2 regions of the Mesorhizobium sp. CA15 genome follow, and region 1 is predicted to be linked to the other one. Evidence: predicted binding sites of a transcription regulator. Region 1 holds the regulator's gene; the other holds the start of a gene.
What was found. Region 1 encodes LexA, which represses DNA repair genes until DNA is damaged. Its sites were predicted from a motif close to TGTTCNNNNTGTGTTCNG; they were not measured.
Positions count from the first base shown of each region.

Region 1 (3,728 bases):
CGGAAGCCATCAACGAGTCGATGCGACGCACCGGCATCTACCACATCATTTCGATCTCCGGCCTGCATATGGCGCTGGTCGCCGGCACGATCATGGTGCTTTTGCGCGGCGCCTTCGCGCTGTTTCCGGACTTCTCGTCGCGCCGGCCGGTGAAGAAATATGCCGCTGGCATCGCGCTGGCGTCGATCGCCGCCTATCTCGTGATCTCCGGCATCGTGGTGGCGGCCGAGCGAAGCTTCATCATGCTTGGCGTGATGCTGGTCGCCGTGCTTTTCGACCGCGCGGCGCTGACCATGCGCAACCTGGCGATCTCTGCCATCGCCGTCATCCTGGTCTCGCCGCATGAAGTGGTCGGCCCGAGCTTCCAGATGTCCTTCGCCGCCACCGCCGCCCTGGTCGGCGCCTATGCCGGCTTTGCCGACTATCGCGCCGGCAAAACGACCGCGCCGCCGGCAAAGCGTTCGTTTCTCGGGTTCTTATCGCGAAAACTGGCGATTGGAGCGGGTGGCGCCGCCGTGACGTCGCTCATCGCGGGCAGCGCAACATTGTTGTTTGCCATCTGGCACTTCCAGCGGGTGTCGCCGCTCAGCCTGCTGGCCAATCTGGCGGTCATGCCGATCGTCTCATTGGTCGTCATGCCGTTCGCCGTGCTGAGCGCGCTGGCCATGCCCTTCGGCTTAGACGGTCCCTTCCTCTTTGTCATGGGCAAAGGCCTGACGGCGATGATCGCCATTTCGGCATGGATTTCCGAGCGCTCACCGGTCGACGCCGTGGGGCTGATCTCGATCCAGTCGGTGCTGCTGGCGACGGTCGCGCTGGTCATCGCGACCATGGCTACCACCTGGCTGAGGCTTGCCGCCGTTCCTTTCGCGCTCGCTGCGCTGCTGGCCATTCCGCATGTCCGCACACCGGACGTGCTTATCTCGGAGGATGCGCATCTGGTGGCGATGCCGATCGGCGGCGGCGAGCTTGCCGTCAATCGCGAACGCTCCAACGAGTTCACCACCGACAATTGGAAACGGGCGCTGAAAGCCGAGGAGATCGTGCCGCCGGAAAGGTTCGCCAAAGATGCGCTGGACATTGCCGATCCCGTCGACCTGCCGCCCGGCTCGCCCTTCTATTGCAGCGGCGATCTCTGCATCGGTCGGCATCCTTCCGGCGCGATCGTCGCGCTCGCCGAGACCCGCGACACCGCCCGGCCGGCCTGCGGCTTCGCCGACCTCATCGTCATCAACGACGCCACGGCCTATAACCCGTGCCGCGATCCGCGTGTGCTCGTCGTCACCAAGCGGCAGCTGGCGCGCGACGGCAGCGCCGCCGTTTTCTTCGATCCGCAATCGGCAACCGCGCGGCCAACCGTCCGCTACGCGGTCGTAGAACCATACCGACCCTGGCACGAGCAGCGGAAATACACGCGCGAGGCGAGGGGACTGGCGCCCTATAAGCAGCCGGAAAAACCAGCCGCCGCACCGGCCCAATAGATTGTCGTCCGGGCGAAGAAGGCCGGGCAGTTCTGCTCAGTAGCGGCGGATAAGTCCGACGAGCTTGCCCTGAACCTTGACCCGATCCGGTCCGAAGATCCGGGTCTCATAGGCCGGGTTGGCGGCCTCGAGCGCGATCGAGGCACCCTTGCGGCGGAAACGCTTAAGCGTCGCCTCCTCATCGTCGACCAGCGCCACCACGATCTCGCCCGGGCTTGCGGTGTTGGCATTGCGGATGATGACGGTGTCGCCGTCGAAGATGCCGGCCTCGATCATCGAGTCGCCCTTGACCTCCAACGCGTAATGCTCGCCGCCCATGATCATGTCCGGCGGCACCGAGATCGAATGCGTCTGGTGCTGGATGGCGTCAATCGGCACGCCGGCGGCGATGCGGCCCATCACCGGAATGGATACGGCCGCCGCGGCCTCGTCGTCGTTGCTTGGCGTCGGGGTGCGCGATGGCGTCGTCGGCTTGACCTGGCGACTGAGATTGCCTTGGCCGCCCTGGATGATGCTCGGCGAAAACTTCTTCGCGGCATTCAGGCCAGGCGCGATCGAGTCGGGTAGGCGCAGCACTTCCAGCGCGCGCGCCCGGTTCGGCAGCCGGCGAATGAAGCCACGTTCCTCCAGCGCAGTGATCAGCCGGTGGATGCCGGACTTGGAGGCAAGGTCGAGCGCCTCCTTCATCTCATCGAATGATGGAGGAATCCCGCTCTCCTTCAGGCGTTCATGGATGAACATCAGGAGTTCATGTTGTTTGCGCGTCAGCATCGGCGGCCCCCACGGGTTCTGAAACCAGAATCAGAAAAACAAACCCAGAACAAACACTATCTGTTCCAGTTGTGTTCCGCAACCGTTTAAAGTTTAGTGAATTTGTTAAGGCTGCCGAAACAATGTCGCATCCGGTGACGGCCGGCTGCCCCTCCTGGGGCAGCGGCATTGATTTCGCTCGATTTTGGAGTTCCCCTTACGCTGAAATACAACCCGCCACGATCACGAAGCCGTGGTTGGCTCTACCGTAAGCGCGTGGCACCGTGAACGAAACGAACCCAAAATGCCAACCTTGGCGAAGTTCCGATCCGCAGTCTTCGCCGTCTATGGACCAGCTAACATAGGACCAAAGGTTCTTGCCCTGTCGCCGACGGTGGTGAGAAAACCCCCTTGGCCAGATCGAAATGGAGGCGGCAGCACAATGAGGGGAATTCCTGATCTCGCCGAAGTCGAGGCGATGGATGCCGCGGATCCGCTGCGCGCCATGCGCGATCGCTTCGTCTTGCCGGAAGACGTCATATACCTCGACGGCAATTCGCTGGGCGCTGCTTCGGTAGACGCCTTCAGCGAGATCGAGACTGCCGCGAGGCAGGAATGGGCGCGGGATCTCATCCGCGCCTGGAACACCGCCGGCTGGTTCGATATGCCCATCGAGCTGGGTGACCAGCTAGGACGGCTGATCGGCGCGAAACCCGGCCAGACGGTCGTTTGCGACACGACTTCGATCAACATCTACAAGGTCCTGCATGCGGCACTTGCAATGCGGCCCGAGCGTTCGGTGATCGTTGCCGAGGGCGACAGCTTTCCGACCGACCTCTACATGGCGGAAAGCGTCGCATCGACGCGGCTCGGCACGGTGCTGCGGCTCGAAGGCACCGATGCCCCGACGATTGAGGAACTGGTTGACGATCGCGTCGCGGTCATCCTGGTCAACCACGTCAACTACAAATCCGGCCGGCTGCGCGACATGGCGGCGCTCACCCGCAAGGCTCATGAAGCCGGTGCGCTGATCGTGTGGGACCTCTGCCACACGGCGGGTGCGCTGCCGGTGGATCTCGACGGCTCGAATGCCGATTTCGCTATTGGCTGCACCTACAAATATCTCAATGGCGGACCGGGCTCACCGGCCTTCATCTACGCCGCGAACCGCCACCACGGCGACATTCGCCAGCCGCTCAGCGGCTGGTGGGGCCATGCCCGGCCTTTCGCGTTCGAGCAGGGCTACGCCGCGGGCACGGGCATCCGGCGGTTCCTTTGCGGAACGCAACCGGTGCTGTCGATGCGCGCGCTGAAAGGCGCGCTGGATATGTGGAACGATGTCGACATCAGGGCCGTGCGGAGAAAAAGCGTCGCGTTGACGGACCTGTTCATCCGGCTTGTCGAAGCCAAATGCGGCGGCTTCGGTCTTGAGCTGGAGAGCCCGCGCTCAGGCGCAGAACGCGGCAGCCAGGTGTCGTTCGCCCATTCAAATGGCTA
Region 1 covers NZ_JAIUHQ010000001.1:221,382-225,109, reverse strand. The annotation lists gene LB515_RS01145 (ComEC/Rec2 family competence protein) at 1-1,481, shown strand, start outside; gene lexA (transcriptional repressor LexA) at 1,518-2,252, opposite strand; gene kynU (kynureninase) at 2,674-3,728, shown strand, end outside.

Region 2 (3,728 bases), 210 kb from region 1:
GCATTGATTAACGAAGGGCTTGCAATCCTCAGGGCGAACGGAGCAAAAGGCTGCGTATTGATCGGTGATCCGGCCTATTACGGGCGCTTCGGCTTCAGAAGCGACGGCAATTTGAGCTATCAAGATCTGCCCGCGCAATATGTGCAATCACTGCCTTTCCAGAGCGAACCCGCCAACGGACAGCTGAAATTCAGCCCTGCATTCAACCGGTAGAACGGATTCAAAGCTGAGGCGATTGGATTCTGCCCTACACCGCCTTGGCGATCTCTGCCGCCAGCCGCGCATTGTTCTCGACCAGCGCGATGTTGGTCTTCAGGCTGCGGCCGCCGGTCAGCTCAAGGATCTTCGACAAAAGGAACGGCGTCACCGCCTTGCCGGTGACGTTCTGTGCTTGGGCCGCTTTCTGCGCCGCCTGGATGTAACCGTCCATCTCGGCGGCCGGTATCTCGTCGTTCCGCGGCACCGGATTGGCGACCAGAATGCCGCCGCCCAGGCCCAGCGCTTGGCGCGTGCGGTAGAAATGCGCGATGTCTTCCGGCGCATTGAGCGTTAACGGCGCGCGGAAGGGCGACTGCCTCGACCAGAAGGCGGGCATCGTCTCGCAGCCATGGCCGATGACCGGCACGCCGCGCGTTTCCAGCACTTCCAGCGTCTTTTCGATGTCGAGGATCGCCTTGGCGCCGGCCGAGACGACGATGACCGGCGTGCGCGCCAACTCGTCGAGATCGGCAGAGATATCAAAACTCTTTTCGGCGCCCTTGTGGACGCCGCCAATGCCGCCGGTGGCGAACACTTTTATGCCGGCCATATGCGCGGCGATCATGGTCGCCGCAACCGTGGTGCCGCCGGTTCGCGTTTGAGCGACCGCGAAGCCGAGATCGGCGCGCGACAGCTTCATGGCATCGCCCGTCATGGCAAGCGATTCGCGCTCGCCGTCGGAGAGGCCGATCTTGATGCGGCCCTCGACCACGGCGATCGTCGCCGGTACCGCGCCGCAGTCGATGATGATCTGCTCGACCTTGGCAGCCATGGCGCCATTGTCGGGGTAGGGCATGCCGTGGGTGATGATGGTGCTTTCCAGCGCCACCACGGGCCGGCCGGCGGCAAGCGCCTCGGCCACCGGCGGATGGATATCGACGAAGGGGCGGGCGGTGTCAGGTGTCATGGCTGTCTCCGATCCGAAGGGATTGCTTCGGCAGTGGTGGCCCTATGCCATTTCCCGCGGCTCCGGCACAAGGGCAAGCGCCTGCGTGAAGGTGGCGATCGTGAAGGACGGTACGGCCTGCGGGCTCTCTATGGCGAGCATCGCTGCGGCAAGGCCTTCGCGCAGCGCGGCGCGTAGCGGCAGGCCGCGCAGCAAGGCGGCGACGGTTGCGCCGGTCAAGGCGTCGCCGGCGCCGGTCACATCGGCCACCTTGCGCGGCGCGGGCGGGTCGATCTCGAAGATTCCGGTGTCGTCGAAGCCCAGCACCGGAGCGCTGCCGGACGTGACCACGCCGGTGTCCAGGCCTGCCCGCCTGAGCGCGTCGACGAGGGCCTTGCCGGATGGCTCGGCGCCGACCAGCGCGGCGGCTTCGCGACGGTTCATAAAGAGCAGCGACAGATCGTCGAGCAGCGGCGCCAGGCGAACGACCTTGGCCGGCGAGACGGCGATGGCGAAGACCGGCCGGTCGCCGGCCAACGCCACCAGGCGCTCCAGCGCCGCCGTCGGCAGGTTGGCGTCGCACAGGATGGCGTCGGCGGCGGCGATCGCCTCGCGCACCTTGGCGCGCCTGATTTGTTTGGGGAAGGCTAGGTCGTAGAGCGCCATGTCGGCCAGCCCGACGATCAACTCGCCTTCGGCATCGATCAGCGCCGTGTAGCTCGGCGTCGTGCGGTCGAGGAACACCACCGAAAGGTCGGTTATCCCGGCGTTGTCGATCGCCGAGGCGACTGTGTCCGCCGCAGCGTCACCGCCACGCACCGAGATCAGCGAGGCCGACACGCCGCGCTTCACCACGCTGCGCAGCGCGTTGAAAACCACGCCGCCGACGTCCTCGCGCATGATGCCGGGATTCGAAGCCGCGGGCACATAGACGCCCGAGACCTGGCCGCGCCGGTCGATATGGGCGCCGCCAAGCGCCAGGATTGTTGGGGATGTCGACATTTCGGGTCGATGACTTTCGTTGATCGTGCGGCCGCGCACACTAGGTTTCTGCGCGTCGCCCTGCAATCGGGGTCGCGATTCGGACGGCCGGGTATCGAAATCTCTTCTGGACCCGTGGTTGCACTCCGCACCAGCCCTGGTGGGACAAAAATAGAACAAATCCAGATATTGATTATTTTTCAGATATTTGTTGCCCCTTGCCAAATGAGAACAGAAAAGGTACAAAACAAGCAGGGATCACGGATTGTCCGGCCTTCATTGACGACCAAGGGGTGATGTATCATGGCTCAGAATTCTTTGCGGCTTGTAGAGGATAAGGCAGTGGACAAATCAAAGGCTCTGGACGCGGCGCTGTCGCAAATCGAGCGCGCGTTCGGCAAGGGCTCGATCATGCGGCTCGGCGCCAACGAGCAGGTGGTCGAGATCGAAACCGTGCCGACCGGCTCGCTCGGCCTCGACATCGCGCTCGGCGTCGGCGGCCTGCCGCGCGGCCGCATCATCGAGATCTACGGGCCGGAAAGCTCGGGCAAGACAACGCTGGCGCTGCACACGGTGGCGGAAGCCCAGAAGAAGGGCGGTATCTGCGCCTTCGTCGATGCCGAGCACGCGCTCGATCCGGTCTATGCCCGCAAGCTTGGCGTCGACCTCGAAAACCTTTTGATTTCGCAGCCCGATACCGGCGAGCAGGCGCTGGAGATCTGCGACACGCTGGTGCGTTCGGGCGCCATCGACGTGCTGGTCGTCGACTCGGTGGCGGCACTGACGCCGCGCGCTGAAATCGAAGGCGAGATGGGCGATTCGCTGCCCGGTCTTCAGGCTCGCCTGATGAGCCAGGCGCTGCGCAAGCTGACCGCCTCGATCTCGCGTTCCAACACCATGGTCATCTTCATCAACCAGATCCGCATGAAGATCGGCGTCATGTTCGGCTCGCCCGAGACGACCACCGGCGGCAACGCGCTGAAATTCTACGCCTCGGTGCGCCTCGACATCCGCCGCATCGGCTCGGTCAAGGACCGCGACGAGGTCGTCGGCAACCAGACCCGCGTCAAGGTGGTGAAGAACAAGCTTGCCCCGCCCTTCAAGGTGGTTGAGTTCGACATCATGTATGGCGAGGGCGTGTCGAAGACCGGCGAGCTGATCGATCTCGGCGTCAAGGCCGGCGTCATCGAAAAGTCGGGCGCCTGGTTCTCCTACAATTCCCAGCGCCTCGGCCAGGGTCGCGAGAACGCAAAGCTGTTCCTGCGCGACAATCCCGATACGGCGCGTGAGGTCGAGCTTGCGTTGCGCCAGAATGCCGGGCTGATCGCCGAGAAATTCCTCGAGAATGGCGGCTCCGAAGGCGGCGACGACGGTTTCGAGGATGAAGCCGGCGCCCTGTAAAGTGCGTTTACCCTGGGATTTTGCGCTCCGGGGCGATCCAAAGGCGCCCGAGGATAGTTGGTTGGCTCAGCCGGAGTTCGGCCACAATCCTGGTTTATCGCCTTATGCTTATGTAATCGAGTTCTTGTATTGCGTAACCCGAACCGCCGGCCTTCGTGCCGGCGGTTTTGCGTTGTGCGGGGTGGGGCTGAGCCGCCGCTCG
Region 2 covers NZ_JAIUHQ010000001.1:433,210-436,937, reverse strand. The annotation lists gene LB515_RS02195 (GNAT family N-acetyltransferase) at 1-213, shown strand, start outside; gene LB515_RS02190 (pseudouridine-5'-phosphate glycosidase) at 248-1,165, opposite strand; gene LB515_RS02185 (carbohydrate kinase family protein) at 1,208-2,146, opposite strand; gene recA (recombinase RecA) at 2,429-3,526, shown strand.
Region 2: the regulator LexA is predicted to act here: its motif matches at 2,287-2,304, upstream of recA (recombinase RecA).